DNA from 2 places in the Metabacillus sp. GQ13 genome. Region 2 is predicted to be linked to the other one. Evidence: riboswitches for the same ligand, from Rfam matches in the RefSeq annotation. Region 2 holds a riboswitch; the other holds the start of a gene.
What was found. Region 2 has a riboswitch for lysine ahead of AC6CHR_RS17325 (Na+/H+ antiporter NhaC family protein). Riboswitches for the same ligand answer to the same signal wherever they lie in the genome.

Region 1: it holds a riboswitch for lysine, as region 2 does, so the genes downstream of both, AC6CHR_RS04815 (aspartate kinase) here and AC6CHR_RS17325 (Na+/H+ antiporter NhaC family protein) in region 2, are expected to answer to the same signal.

Annotation. Positions count from the first base shown of each region.
Region 1 is NZ_JCAXET010000003.1:187,357-195,298, reverse strand. Features, by position in the region: gene fadR (fatty acid metabolism transcriptional regulator FadR) at 1-232, shown strand, start outside; gene AC6CHR_RS04840 (enoyl-CoA hydratase) at 379-1,155, shown strand; gene AC6CHR_RS04835 (electron transfer flavoprotein subunit beta/FixA family protein) at 1,286-2,059, shown strand; gene AC6CHR_RS04830 (electron transfer flavoprotein subunit alpha/FixB family protein) at 2,135-3,112, shown strand; gene trxA (thioredoxin) at 3,344-3,658, shown strand; gene uvrC (excinuclease ABC subunit UvrC) at 4,050-5,822, shown strand; lysine riboswitch at 5,905-6,084, shown strand; gene AC6CHR_RS04815 (aspartate kinase) at 6,261-7,490, shown strand; gene AC6CHR_RS04810 (YslB family protein) at 7,574-7,942, opposite strand, start outside.
Region 2 is NZ_JCAXET010000014.1:17,988-25,929, reverse strand. Features, by position in the region: gene AC6CHR_RS17340 (bifunctional metallophosphatase/5'-nucleotidase) at 1-815, shown strand, start outside; gene AC6CHR_RS17335 (YunC family protein) at 952-1,254, shown strand; gene yunB (sporulation protein YunB) at 1,373-2,116, shown strand; lysine riboswitch at 2,190-2,371, shown strand; gene AC6CHR_RS17325 (Na+/H+ antiporter NhaC family protein) at 2,569-4,119, shown strand; gene AC6CHR_RS17320 (sodium-dependent transporter) at 4,584-6,092, shown strand; gene AC6CHR_RS17315 (methionine/alanine import family NSS transporter small subunit) at 6,095-6,211, shown strand; gene AC6CHR_RS17310 (M23 family metallopeptidase) at 6,299-7,270, opposite strand; gene lipA (lipoyl synthase) at 7,600-7,942, shown strand, end outside.

The DNA.
Region 1 (7,942 bases), on a different contig from region 2:
AATAAATGAGGTTTTAAAAGGATATTTCAATGTTGTCGATAAAATCATTACGGAAGGCACAGAAACGGGTGAATTTAGAAAAGGGTTTGATCCACGCCTAGCAAGACAAATGATTTTTGGCACAATTGATGAGACTGTAACCACTTGGGTAATGAATGACCAGAAATATGATTTACCGAAGCAAGCAAAAAAGGTGCATGAATTAATTGTTTATGGATTTGTAAATTCATAAACAATTCATTTAAAACAAGCTAAGGAAAGGGACCTGAATACTTCCTAAGATGCATTAAAAAAGGAGTAAATAGGTGTAAACAAAAAAGTGATATTCCTACAAATAGTAATCATATGTTATAGGTAAGGGAACGAGGAGGATTGTTAATGGAATATATTAAGCGTAAACAAGAAGATTACATTGCTTTTGTGACAATAAGTCACTCACCAGCAAATGCGTTATCATCTAATGTTTTGCACGAACTCTCATCTTTGTTTGATGAACTTGAAAAAGACGATTCCACTCGAGTAATAATCTTGCATGGTGAAGGGAGATTTTTCTCCGCAGGGGCAGATATAAAAGAATTTGTTCGTGTACCATCAAGTAAAGAATTTTCAAATTTAGCCACTGATGGGCAGAGGTTATTTGAACGAATTGAGACATTTAAGAAACCAGTCATTGCTGCTATTCATGGGGCAGCATTAGGTGGGGGTTTAGAATTAGCGATGGCTTGTCATCTAAGACTAGTTACCGAAGATGCAAAGCTAGGACTTCCAGAATTACAATTGGGTCTGATTCCTGGATTTGGTGGGACACAACGATTACCTAAATATGTTGGTACAGGACGTGCGTTAGAAATGATGTTAACGAGTGAACCAATTTCAGGAGCAGATGCCGTAAAATTTGGACTTGCTAACCATTCATATACTGCTGAAGAAAGACTCCTTGAGGAAGCAAGCAAACTAGCTGCAAAATTCGCGCAAAAAAGCCCTCTTTCTGTGAAAGCAGTGATCTCTTTGTTAAATTCTGATAAAACAAATTCCTATGAAGAAGGGATGAAGCAGGAGGCTGAATGGTTCGGTGAGATCTTTGAAAGTGCTGATGCAAAAGAGGGAATATCGGCATTTATTGAGAAAAGAAAACCAAGGTTTATTGGGAAATAAGTGCATGACCGAATAGGATCTTAAATAGACAATCCTAAAAATCCAAAAGTCAATTTATACTAGCCAGGAGCAATAAACTTTTAGAAAAAAGCCTATAAAAAAATACTTAAGATAACATGGGGGAATGGAAATGAATATCTTCGTTATGATGAAAAGAACATTTGATACAGAGGAAAAAATCATCATACAAAATGGGCAGATAGATGCGGATGGGGCTGAATTTATTATTAATCCTTACGATGAATATGCCATAGAAGAGGCCATTCAATTACGAGACAAAAATGGAGGTGAGGTCACAGTTTTAACAATAGGAGGCGTTGAATCGGAGAAGGAATTACGTATAGCACTAGCGATGGGCTGTGATAAAGCAGTCTTAATCAATACGGAAGACGATTTTGATAATGGTGATCAATTTACGACATCAAGGATATTCGCAGAGTACTTTAAAGACAAAGAGATAGATCTTATTTTAGGGGGAAATGTTGCAATAGATGGTGGCTCAGGTCAGGTAGGTCCACGTTTGGCAGAACTACTGGATATTGCCTATGTCACAACAATAACTAAGCTTGAGGTGAGTGGTAATAAAGTAACAGTTACCCGGGATGTAGAAGGAGATTCAGAGGTTATTGAAACGAAATTACCACTATTAGTAACAGCTCAACAAGGGTTAAATGAGCCACGTTACCCATCCTTGCCTGGGATTATGAAGGCTAAGAAAAAGCCATTAGATGAAATTGAATTGGATGATCTTGATTTAGACGAAGATGATGTAGAAGCAAAAACGAAAACGATCGAAATCTACTTACCCACAAAAAAAGAAGCAGGAAAAGTATTAGATGGAGAAGTAGGAGACCAAGTTAAAGAACTTGTCTCATTACTTCGAAATGAAGCAAAGGTAGTTTAACTAAAAACATTAATTTAACGGAATATAAGGGACTGAGGAGAAATCAAAACGAATGATTGAACAGGGGGAAAAATCATGGCTAGAAAAGTACTAGTATTAGGTGAGGTTCGTGATCAAGTATTGCGTAATGTTTCGTTTGAAGCAATATCAGCTGGAAAAACAATTTCAGAAGGGGGAGAAGTTGTTGCTGTATTAATAGGTAAAGGCATTTCTTCACTTTCCTCCGAGCTCATTTATTATGGTGCAGACCGTGTTATAACGGTTGAAGATAATATGTTAAACACATATACATCAGATGGATTTTCCCAAGCATTATTAGCAGTCATTCAAAAGGAGCGGCCAGAGGCGATCATATTTGGCCATACAGCACTTGGCAAGGACTTGTCACCTAAAATAGCTGCAAAGTTAAATTCAGGTTTACTTTCAGATGTAACTGTAATTGAAGTAATTGGTGAAAATGTTGTATTTACACGACCTATATACTCAGGAAAAGCCTTTGAGAAAAAGATTGTGACAGATGGAATCATTTTTGCGACGATCAGACCAAATAATATTTCTCCTATAAAGAAAGATGAAGCAAGAACTGGTCAAACAGAATCAGTAACAGTTGATATAAAAGATTTGCGAACAATTGTTAAAGAAGTTGTTCGAAAGGCATCTGAAGGAGTAGATTTAGCTGAGGCGAAAGTTATTATTGCTGGTGGTCGTGGTGTGAAAAGTGAAGATGGATTCGAACCATTGAAAGAACTAGCACAAGTTTTAGGTGGAGCAGTTGGTGCTTCTCGGGGTGCGTGTGACGCAGATTACTGTGATTATTCTTTGCAAATCGGTCAAACTGGAAAAGTAGTAACACCAGATTTATACATTGCATGTGGTATTTCAGGTGCTATTCAACATTTAGCTGGTATGTCCAACTCCAAGGTGATAGTGGCCATTAATAAAGACCCAGAGGCCAATATCTTTAAGATAGCTGATTATGGTATAGTGGGTGACTTATTTGAAGTTGTACCGCTTCTAACAGAAGAATTTAAAAAGCTCAACATACATGCATAATCAATAGCTAACAGGGAGAAAGTAAAACGGTACCATTCTGAAGATATTCTGCACGCTATATGCGTGCCTTTTCTATTTTTTTTTACATAGAAGGTATAATGTCGGAGAAAAAATGGATGTTTTGATATTGAAACATAGGGAAAAGTAACTGTGAAGCAAATTGTTAGCTAACTTTGTATGTGAGTGCTATACTTTAAACATATTTTACCCTACAAATTAGGAGGAACAATAATGGCGATTACACATGTAACAGATGAAACATTCTCAAACGAAACAAACGATGGCGTCGTACTAGTAGATTTTTGGGCACCATGGTGCGGACCTTGTAAAATGATTGCTCCAGTTCTAGAAGAACTTGATTCAGATATGGGAGAAAAAGTTAAAATTGTTAAGGTTGACGTTGATGAAAATCAAGAAACTGCTGGAAAATTCGGCGTTATGAGCATCCCAACTTTACTAGTTCTTAAAAATGGTGAAGTTGTTGATAAAGCTGTAGGTTACCAACCAAAAGAAGCTCTTGCTGAAGTTCTAAACAAACATGTCTAAAAAAATTGGATTGACTTTTGTCAGTCCTTTTTTTATGCTCTGGTATACGATAAAAAGATCATTATTTATAGTGCGAAAAAGTAATAACTTGGCATTATAGCGTTGATTCTGTCATAGATGCCAATTTCTAATTTATTCTTTCGTTTGAATTTCTCATTTTTTACACCTTCTCAAATTATAAAAGACAATGAACACGTATAAATTATTATATGTGTTTTTTTTTGCATAAATTGAAAATGCTCAGTGAAAGACGGATCCTTTTACTCGTTAAGAGGTAGATTTAGACATTAGCTTGGTTAAGTGGGACTCTAGAAATGAGACGTGGTAAAATAAATGAAGGAGAACTTTTAGAAAAGAGCCATTAATACAAATAAAAATAGGAGTGTTTGCTATGATAGATCGCATTAAGGAAAAGCTTGCACTTCTTCCTGATCAACCCGGATGTTATATTATGAAGGATCGCCAGGGGACAGTGATTTATGTAGGTAAAGCGAAAGTATTAAAAAATCGCGTTCGTTCATATTTTACTGGTTCACATGACGGCAAAACTTTACGTTTAGTTAATGAAATAATTGATTTTGAATATATTGTTACGTCTTCTAATCTTGAAGCTTTAATACTAGAGTTAAACCTTATCAAAAAATATGATCCAAAATATAACGTAATGCTGAAGGATGATAAGACATATCCATTTATAAAAATAACCAATGAACGGCACCCACGTTTGCTTGTTACAAGAAAAGTAAAAAAGGATAAAGCGAAATACTTTGGACCATACCCTAATGTTCAATCAGCTCGTGAAACAATTAAGTTGCTTGATCGGTTATATCCTCTGAGAAAGTGTTCGACTTTACCTGATAAATCATGTCTGTATTATCATATGGGACAGTGCTTAGCACCTTGTGTGAAAGATGTCTCAGAGGAAACGAATCGTAAAATGGTAGAAGAAATAACAAAGTTTCTAAATGGGGGATATAAACAGATAAAAGAAGAGTTGTCCGGAAAAATGATGAAAGCATCTGAAGAGTTAGAATTTGAGCGGGCTAAGGAATACCGTGATCAAATGATTCATATTGAAGCAACAATGGAAAAGCAAAAAATGACACTAAATGATCATATAGACCGAGATGTATTTGGTTACGCATATGATAAAGGCTGGATGTGTGTTCAAGTCTTTTTTATCCGTCAGGGAAAGCTAATTGAACGAGATGTATCAACATTCCCAATTTATGATAGTCCTGAGCAAGAATTTTTAACGTATCTTGGTCAATTTTACTCGAAGGCAAGTCACTTCATACCAAAGGAAATACTATTACCGGATAGTGTAGAATATGATCTAGTTGAGCAGCTATTGGATGTAACAACATTACAACCTAAACGCGGTAAAAAGAAAGATTTAATCTTATTGGCCCATAAAAATGCTAAGCTTGCTTTAAAGGAAAAGTTTTACTTAATTGAAAGAGATGAAGAAAGAACAATAAAAGCTGTTGAAAATCTCGGCATTAAACTAGGTATTCATATTCCTCATCTTATTGAGGCCTTTGATAATTCCAATATACAAGGAACAGATCCGGTATCAGCAATGGTTGTTTTTGAAGATGGCAAGCCTGCAAAGAAACATTATCGAAAATACAAGATCAAAGATGTACAAGGCCCCGATGATTATGAATCAATGAGAGAAGTTGTAAGAAGACGTTATAGCCGTGTATTAAAAGACGACTTACCTCTTCCAGATCTAGTGATAATAGATGGAGGGAAGGGGCATTTATCAGCAGCTCAAGACGTACTTGAAAATGAATTAGGTTTAGACATACCCGTTGCTGGTTTAGTTAAAGACGATAAACATCGAACCTCTGAATTAATGATTGGTTCCCCACCTACATTCATTCCACTAGAGAGAAATAGTCAAGAATTCTATCTATTACAAAGAATTCAAGATGAGGTTCACCGATTTGCGATTACATTTCATCGACAGCTTAGAGGGAAAAATGCTTTTCAATCGATTTTAGATCATATACCAGGAGTAGGTTTCCAACGGAAAAAGGCATTGCTTAAGCACTTTGGTTCCTTGAAGAAAATGAAAGAAGCAAGTATCGAACAATTCAAGGAAGCAGGAATTTCCGAAAAACTAGCCAAGGTTATCATGGAACACTTAAAGGATTAATAGCAATTGGTGAAATTATCTTGCATGATTCAAAGAAGTTTGTTAGTATAATATAAATTTCATATGTGATCGTTAGTTTGTTAATGATGGTAGAGGTGCGAACTTCAAAAGTAGCCAGTTAGAGGAGAAAGGTATCCGATGACAATTGGTGAAAGGGGTGTTCGCCGAAGTAGTTAAAGCACCATTTGCTTTAATTGCTGGTTTTACATTTAAGAGATGTAAAACTGTCAAGAGACATGTTTCTTGGAGAGCTATCTCATTGTAGTTAGTAAGCAATGGGATGTATTATGTCTCATTGCTTTTTTGTCGTTTTTTATTGTTAACTAACTTCCTGATTGCTAGTTCTTGATGACTTATTAATACACTGGCAACGCATATGACTTTACATAATTTACGATTATAAAAAACACATTGAATGTGAAGAAGGGTGAGATTAATTTGGGTATTATCGTTCAGAAATTCGGAGGCACATCAGTTGCTACAGTTGAAAGAATTCAGCATGTAGCAAGCCGTGTTATTCAGGAGAAAGAAAATGGAAACCATGTAGTAGTAGTTGTATCAGCAATGGGGAAATCAACTGACAAGCTTGTTGATCTTGCTAATCAAATCACATCTAAACCTAGTAAAAGAGAAATGGATATGCTTCTTACAACAGGTGAACAAGTGACAATCTCCCTCTTGACTATGTCCTTACAAGAAAAGGGACATAAAGCTACTTCTCTTACAGGATGGCAAGCAGGAATTGAAACAGAAGCAAGACATGGTAATGCAAGAATTACTAAAATAGACCCTAATCATATAAAGGCTGAACTAAGCGAAGGAAAGATTGTTGTAGTAGCTGGCTTTCAAGGAGTGTCAGAGGAAGATGAAATAACAACTTTAGGTAGGGGGGGATCTGATACAACAGCAGTCGCCCTTGCAGCCGCTTTTAAAGCAGATAAATGTGATATTTATACCGATGTAACAGGTGTTTTCACCACAGACCCTAGAGTTGTAAAAAGTGCACGAAAATTACAATCAATTTCTTATGATGAAATGCTTGAATTAGCAAATCTAGGTGCAGGTGTTTTACACCCACGAGCAGTTGAATTTGCGAAAAATTATAATGTATCACTTGAAGTACGTTCTAGTATGAAAGAAGAAAGAGGCACCATCATAGAGGAGGAAACAAAAATGGAACAAAATTTAGTTGTTAGAGGGATTGCATTCGAAGATCAAGTAACGAGAGTTTCGGTTCTAGGTTTGCCAAATGAATTGTCAACACTGTCGACTATTTTTTCTACATTAGCCAAAAATGGTTTAAACGTGGATATCATCATTCAAAGTACGACTAGTGATCAAAAAACATCGATTTCATTTTCAGTAAAAACAGTGGATCTTGAGGATACAATTGTCATACTTGAGCAACATAAAACGACTTTAAATTATGCAAAAATCGAATCGGAATCAGGGTTATCTAAAGTCTCAATTGTTGGTTCAGGAATGGTTTCAAACCCAGGTGTTGCTGCCGAAATGTTTGAAGTACTGGCTAATGAAGGAATTGAAATAAAAATGGTTAGCACTTCTGAAATAAAAGTATCTACAGTTATTTCACAAGAACATATGGTAACAGCTGTTGATATACTCCATCAAGCATTTGACCTTTCAAAAGTGTCAGTTAGAATATAACGTGAAAAAAATAGGGTCCCATGATTAGGTTAGCTTGCTGCATCTAGGTGAGCTAACCTAATTATTAGAGTCCCTGAAAAATACTATCGTGTCTTACCACTACGCTTGCCGAATGTGGATTCTTCAATTTCATCTTTTTGATCCCATTTCACAGTGAATACGACTCTATTAGCACGTTTTTTAACTTGCTCAAATGTTTCGGTTATATACTTGTTCATTGTTTGCAGTTGTTCTGCTAGAAAACCAGCTTCTAATTGAAAGCTAAAATCAGTTGTCTTTTTAAATCTGTGTGAAATGAGCTCTCCACTGAGCTCGAATTCTAATTCATTCTTTTTGGTATCCACCAAAGTGAGGTTTCCCCATCCTGCAGTTGCAAAAAAAGTTGAGATTTCCTCAATTGTAGTTATTGGATATTTACGTGCTAAGCTTTTTCCAGCCCAATACAGCATTTG
Region 2 (7,942 bases):
AGATAGACGTCATTGTTGGCGGGCATACACATCATGTACTACAAAGTGGAAAAATGATTAATGATACATTAGTTGCGGGCGCAGGAAAGTATGGTCAGTACGTAGGTCACATATCTCTAACCATAGACAACAAAGATCAAGTCCTTGCAAAACGTTGTGCTGAACTTTTTCCAATGGACGAGCAACTAGAATCATGCAGTGATACAGAAATGTGGTTGCAGCAAACATTGGTAGAGAGTGAAGTTACATTGTCTGAAATTGTAGGTTATTTACAGAACGACCTTACTCTCGATTGGTTTAATGAATCACCCTTCCCATTATACTTAGCACAATGCCTCCGAGAGTGGTGTGATGGAGAGATAGCAATGGTTAATTCTGGGATGCTGTTAGATCCATTAAGGAAGGGGCCTGTTACGAAAAAAGACCTCCATCGAATCTGTCCACACCCAATCAATCCCTGTAAGGTGTACTTGAAAGGGGATGTATTGAAAGAGGTTATTGTTCAATCTAGGGAAGAGAGAATGGAGAATCTTCAACTTAAAGGACTTGGTTTTAGAGGTAAGGTGATGGGGAGAATGGTGTTTGATGGAGTTGAGGTTGTGATGAAGAAACTCGCTGATGGTAAACTTCATGTAACCGATGTATTCATACATGGAACCCCAATTGATTATGAGCGAGTTTATGCTGTTGCGACTGTCGATATGTTTACACTTGGTCCTTTATTCCCGCAAATTTTTCAAGCGGAAAACAAGACTTTTTATATGCCAGAGCTTCTGCGAGATTTAATAGCATGGCAATTAGCGAAAAATAGCTAATCCATTGGGGCATAAAAGAAATAACTTTCAGTATTGGATTAGCAAGTATTGAAATTATTAAATAAATCGGGGAACGTCTATTCACGAATCCTTATCTTATTCATAAAATTAGAATAAGAAGGGAGTGTAGATAGTAATGGTTAGCATGACTCCGGTTGTCATTGATGGTAATCAATTTACAGCCATCACAGTTGCTTTACCTAAGACCAATTTTATGGCAATTACCAATGAAAAGGGCTATATCATGTGCGGCGCATTAGATATCGCTTTATTAAATGAAAAGTTAAAAGATCGAGGAATCATTGCCGCTCGAGCAGTTGGTGTCAGAACACTTGATCAATTACTTGAAGCACCATTAGAATCTGTCACATATGAGGCAGAAAAGCTTGGAATAGTTGTTGGAACAAAAGGAAGAGATGCTTTGCTTAAAATGGTATGACAAGAAGATTAATGATAGTAGTAAATAATAAAAACCATAATAAAAAGTAATTCTTAAAAAAATGTGCGTACATCCCTCTTAACGAGCATAAACATAGCTTGTAAAGGAGGGATTCTTTTTGGCTAAATTTCGCGGACGCCGCCCTCGTCGTGGGCCTTTGCCTTTTCGTTATGTGTTATTACTAACGGTTGTTATTTTTATACTGCTTACGGCAACAAGCTTTTGGATTGTAAATGAGGAGATTACTCCTACCTTAATGGAAATTGCAGAGATGGAAGCAACTTCAGTAGCAACAACAATTATCCATGAGGCTGTAAAAGAAGAGTCAAATAATACATCAGATTTTAACGAATTAGTTGTTGTCGAAAAAGATAATGATGGTAATGTAAGTACACTTAAATTTAACCAGGCTGAGGTTCGATCTGAACTTGATAGGGTGACCGATAATATTACTAAAAAGTTAAACGAAATTGAGAAGAATAATTTTCATAGCAAGAATCCTAAAAAGCAAGAAATGGAACTAGATGATGGAATTGTTTATGCAATACCACTAGGTCAAATTACTGGTAATGCTATTCTTAGTGCGTTAGGTCCAGATATTCCAGTTCGTCTTTATTTAATTGGTGATGTACATACTGACATCAAAAGAACTAGAGAAGAATATGGAATTAATGCGGCTTTTCATGAAGTATCAATCGAGGTAGAGGTTACCGTCCAAGTGGTTATCCCATTTTCTATCAAACCAGCAACGATAAAAAATACCATTCCAATCATAGGAGTGACTGAACATGGAGATGTTCCTCAATATTATAATGGAAATGGAGAGTCCAACCCTGCAATTGAATTACCAAAGGATAAGTAGTTGCTACTAGACATAAATTTTGCTAAAATAGTAAATGTTGAAAATTAAATATTGACCAAACCACCTTATCTCAAGATGAGGTAGAGGAGCAGAAAACATTAGTACAATATGTGAGGATGACAACGATGACCATATTGAAAAGGGCTTTTTGCCGAAGCAAATGGATGTGTCAGACACCATTTGCTGGTAGTACTTTGAAGAAGGGTATTACTGTCATTATAGTGAAATTTTCTATAATGGAGGGCTACTGATCGGGATGGAGGATAACATAACATTATTCTAAGAAGAGAGTAGTGATAGTTATTTTCTATCATTACTCTTTTTTGTGTACACTTTTTTATGATGTGTAAAGAGTAAGCTGGTAGATAAAAGTGATTTTTTCACTACTCTATATCCTTTAAATCGACATTAGAACCTTCTAAACTACAACGAAAACAGGAGGCTTTATCATTATGTCTGGCACTATTTATTCAATTATTCCGCCACTGTTAGCTATTCTTATGGTTATCTTAACGAGAAGAGTATTACTTTCACTAGGTGTGGGGATTATTTCGGCAGCTTTGTTAGTAACGGAGTTTTCAATAGTCAATACGGGTTTAACCATTTATGAAGCGATAAAGGCAGTTTTTATCTCTGAAGGAAAGCTAAACACGTGGAATGTTTATATTTTACTCTTTTTAATCATTCTAGGTATAATTACAGCTCTTATATCCATTTCAGGGGGAAGTAAAGCCTTTGGAGAATGGGCAGAAAAGCGTGTAAAAACAAGAGTTGGTGCTCAATTCACTGCTGCATTATTAGGTGTATTAATTTTTATTGATGATTATTTTAATGCTCTTGCAGTTGGTCAAGTGAGTCGACCAATAACTGATCGTCAAAAGGTTTCTCGGGCAAAGTTAGCATACATTATTGACTCAACCTCAGCGCCTATATGTGTTGTTTCACCAATTTCTAGTTGGGGAGCTTACATCATCGCGATGCTTGCGACGATTTTGGCAACGCATGGTGTCACAGATATCACTCCACTCGGTGCTTTTATTACAATGATTCCAATGAATTATTATGTGCTAACAGCAATAGTTCTTGTCTTTGCAGTTGCATACTTTAATATAAATATTGGTAGCATGAAGGTTCATGAAGAAAGAGCAATGAAAACTGGACAGGTAGTAGATCCTAATAAGGAAGCCTTAGGTGAAGTTAATGAAGATTTACCGACAAGTGACAAAGGAACAGTAGGTAATCTAGTTTGGCCAATTATAGCGTTAATTGTTGGAACTGTTTCATCTATGCTATTAACTGGTTATCTTGCAATTGAGGATAAAGCGGATGTATCCATATTTACTATATTTGAAAACACAGATGTTTCAGCATCTCTTTTATATGGTGGTTTATTTGGTCTAGTTGTTACGATCCTATTATTCTTTGGTAAAGGAATTAAGACCAGTTATTTTCCTATCGCGATAAAAGAAGGAACAAGATCAATGTTATCTGCAATATATATCCTAATTCTAGCTTGGATAATTGTTGATTTGATTGGTCAGCTAAAAACAGGTGAGTATTTAGCTGGTTTAGTTGAACAGTCGAACTTAAATATAGCTTATCTTCCAGTTATCTTATTTTTATTGGGAGCATTTATGGCCTTTGCAACAGGGACTTCATGGGGAACATTTGGAATTATGCTGCCAATTGCAGCTGAAATAACTGCTGCAACAGATATTTCCATGTTACTACCTGCAATGGCTGCAGTACTAGCAGGATCCGTTTTAGGAGATCATTGCTCGCCAATATCAGACACCACTATTCTTTCATCCACAGGAGCAGGAAGTCATCATATCGACCATGTCATAACTCAGCTACCTTACGCATTAATTGGAGGTTTCATTGCTGCAGTTGGTTACATTGTTTTAGGTATGACAGGAAGTGGTCTAGCTGGTTTAGTCGTAGTCATCTTACTATTAGCTGGTTTAATCGTAATCTTTTCAAAAAGGGCAAAATTTGTATAAAATAATAATATGAAAAGGATATAGGCTTGTACTATATCCTTTTCATATTGAATTTTTATGGAGGTAATTAATGCTTTTTTAACAATGTGTAACGATCTATGTATAGAAATAATTACATTTTAATTAAGAGCTCATTAGAAATGTGCTTTACTGATATACTATCCTCATATAAGCATATTATTTATTATATATAAATTAATAGAATAATAAATTTAGAAGATTTTCACAGATGAATAGTGTAAATATTGGGAAACTTCAGAGGGAATTAGATCTATCTAATGAACTATTATGCTATTCACTATAATTTTAATATCATACTAAGATAACTTTTAAAAATTTTTTTTATAGACAGTGGAATAAAGTCTAGTTATAATATGTATAGATTATATTAAATAGTCAGAAAATTATCTATCTTCAAATTGTTTCCACATCTTTGGGTGCTATTTGAAAAGGGGGAAAAGGTTATGGAAAATCGTCCACAGTGGGGTACAAGGGCAGGTTTTATTTTAGCAGCCGTTGGTTCTGCAATTGGTTTAGGAAATATTTGGCGGTTCCCTGCAACGGCTTTTGAAAATGGAGGAGGAGCATTCTTTTTACCGTATCTGTTTGCGTTATTAACAGCGGGTATACCACTTCTAATTATGGAGTTTACGTTAGGTCATAAATACCGTAGTTCTGCACCAATGACATTTGCAAAAATTAGTAGAGGTAAAGAATGGATTGGTTGGTGGCAAATTGCTATCTCATTCGTCATTTCTTGTTATTACCCAGTCATTATCGCCTGGGCAGGTTCTTATTCTATCTTTTCATTTAATCAAAACTGGGGTAAGGATACAGAAACATTCTTATTTAGTAATTACTTGCATATTGCTGAAACTCCAGGTCAATTCGGAGGTTTTGTACCAGGTGTATTAATTCCACTTATTCTTGTCTGGGTCATTGCTTTAGGTGTTTTATTTGCAGGAGTTAAAAAAGGAATTGAAGTCGCAAGTAAAGTTTTTATACCCGTTTTAATTATTATGTTTACGATTATTGTTATTCGCGCATTAACACTTGAAGGAGCAGCAGAAGGTTTAGAAGCATTTTTCAAACCTGACTGGAGCAAAATACTAGACGGTAAAGTTTGGGTTGCAGCTTATGGTCAAATTTTCTTTAGCTTATCTATTGCGTTTGCTATTATGATTACTTATTCAAGTTATCTTCCAAAAAAGTCTGATATAACAAATAATGCATTCATTACTGGTTTCGGTAACTCTGCATTCGAGGTTCTTGCAGGTATCGGTGTATTTAGTGCATTAGGATTTATGGCAGTACAACAAGGTGTACCTGTTTCAGAGGTTGTTTCTTCAGGAGTTGGATTAGCATTTGTTGTCTTCCCGCAAATTATTAATGAATTTCCTGGCTTTAATGGTCTATTCGGATTCTTATTCTTTGGTTCATTAATTTTAGCTGGTTTAACGTCATTAATTTCTATCACTGAAACGTATGTAGCAGGAATTCAGGAGAAATTTAATATTTCTCGTACGAAGGCAGTAGCAATTGGTGGAGGTTTAGCAGCGATTTGTTCATTACTATTTGCTACTAGAGGGGGATTATACTTCTTAGATAGTGTGGACTATTTCATCAACACATTCGGTGTTGCATTAGCTGGATTAATAGAAGTTGTAGCTATTGCATGGTTTGCTAAGGAATTAAAAACCATTCAAAAGTATGCAAATGATCTATCTGACATCCAAATTGGTGCATGGTGGAGAATTTGCTTAGGACTTGTAACACCAGTTGTTTTAGGATATATGATGTTTGATAATTTACGTACGAATTTAACGAGCGAATATGAAGGCTATTCTCGTGAATTCTTATTTAGCTGGGGATGGACAGTTGCATTGGGTGCAATCTTTGTGGGAGTACTCTTCTCGATTGGATTTAAAAAGAAAAAAGAAAAACAAAATCCTTCAAGTAAGGGGGTATCATAATTATGAGTGCATCTGCAATTGCGATGATGGTTATTGGTATTGTGATCGTATGGGGAGGCTTAGCTGCAAGTATAGCTAATGCTGTAATTAAAGCGAAACAACAAAAAAATAAAATTTAATAAACTTTAGAAAATAAAAGGCTGACATCTTCGTCAGCCTTTTATTTTCGTCATTATCATTTATTTTGTCAGACCTGATGCACATTATTATTTTTTCTTATGTCTTTCGGCTCTTTCCCATGATTTTAATTGTGGATAAGGGTCAAATGACCATTCCGTTCTGCCGTTGTCTTTATATAGGCCGTAATGCAAGTGTGGAGGGAATTTACCTGCTGTTCCTGGTGGACCGTATCCTGAGCTCCCTACGGATCCGATAAGCTGACCAGGTTCTACTACTTGACCAGTTTGTAAACCCTCAGCAAATCCATTTAAATGGGCGAAGTAATGGTAGGTGTTATCGATATCTCTGATCCCTACCCTCCAGCCACCATACCGATTCCACCCTTTCATTTCAATAACACCATAGCAAGTCGAACGCACCGGAACGCCATAACTTGCAAAGATATCTGTCCCCTCATGTATTCTTCGACCACCCCAACCACGTGCATCGCCCCAAGTATTGTTATAACTAAAGTTATGGTTGAGAGGTAAAGGGAATTCATGATTGTCTAAATCTAGTCGACCATATGTCTTATATAACTTCATATGACCCATAATAAGTCCGACTGCTTTATCTCGATGGTAATAATTCCATAAACCAATTTTAAGGTTATCAAGGTCGGTACCATAGGATTGTAGATAATGGGCGAATGAATAAAGTACGTCTTCGTCATTCGATCGGTCAGCTCGATCATCCCCATCCCCATCTTCTCCAATTCCTCCAAATAAGCCAATACTTGTCGGATTCTGATCATCTTGGTTAGGATTAAGAGGGCCAGACCAGACCTCCGGCTTAATATAGATTTCAAGCAAACCCTCAGATTTAGGGATATCATTGCGAGAATGGCGGACATTTCGCTCGTATTGATCAATTGATGCTAATACATACCAAGGTATATTTGTAACAGTCTCTACTTTTTTATATAAGCTCATTAGCTTTTGAGACTCTTCATTTTGATCGGTTTTTGCTTCAGCAGCATAAGCTAAAGAATGTGCCGAAAAACAAATCAAAATTAACATAATGGAGAAACATAAAACTTTACGCACAGTAATGAGCTCCCTTCAGCCATATTTATGCTTTCCTGATAGAGAAAGTAATACTCTGTTGCAAGTCTTTTATAATAACCGGAGCATTTGTTATAAACATTTAAACCAATCCAATATGTTGGAAGTTCCTCTTAATAGTTTGGTTTGCAATTGGCATTTCATAATTAGCAAATGTTAGAAATTATTAAACAGCTCTTTTTCTTGTCCCTCTTGGGTTTCATATGTTAAAGTGGAAACGGACGAAAAAAAGCAAGCAAATAAGCATCGAATTACTATTAGACTACATACTGGAGATGAATCAGATGGCGAAAAAGGAAGAATATTTACGTAAGCCTGAATGGTTGAAAATAAAATTAAACACAAACGAAAACTATACTGACCTTAAAAAGCTTATGCGTGAACAAAAATTAAATACAGTATGTGAGGAAGCAAAATGTCCAAACATCCATGAATGTTGGGCAGTCCGTAGAACAGCAACCTTTATGATATTGGGTTCTGTGTGTACACGAGCATGTCGTTTCTGTGCAGTAAAAACGGGCCTTCCAACAGAGTTAGATTTAGCAGAACCAGAACGTGTAGCGGATTCTGTTGCACTAATGAATTTAAAGCATGCTGTTGTAACAGCTGTAGCTCGCGATGATTTAA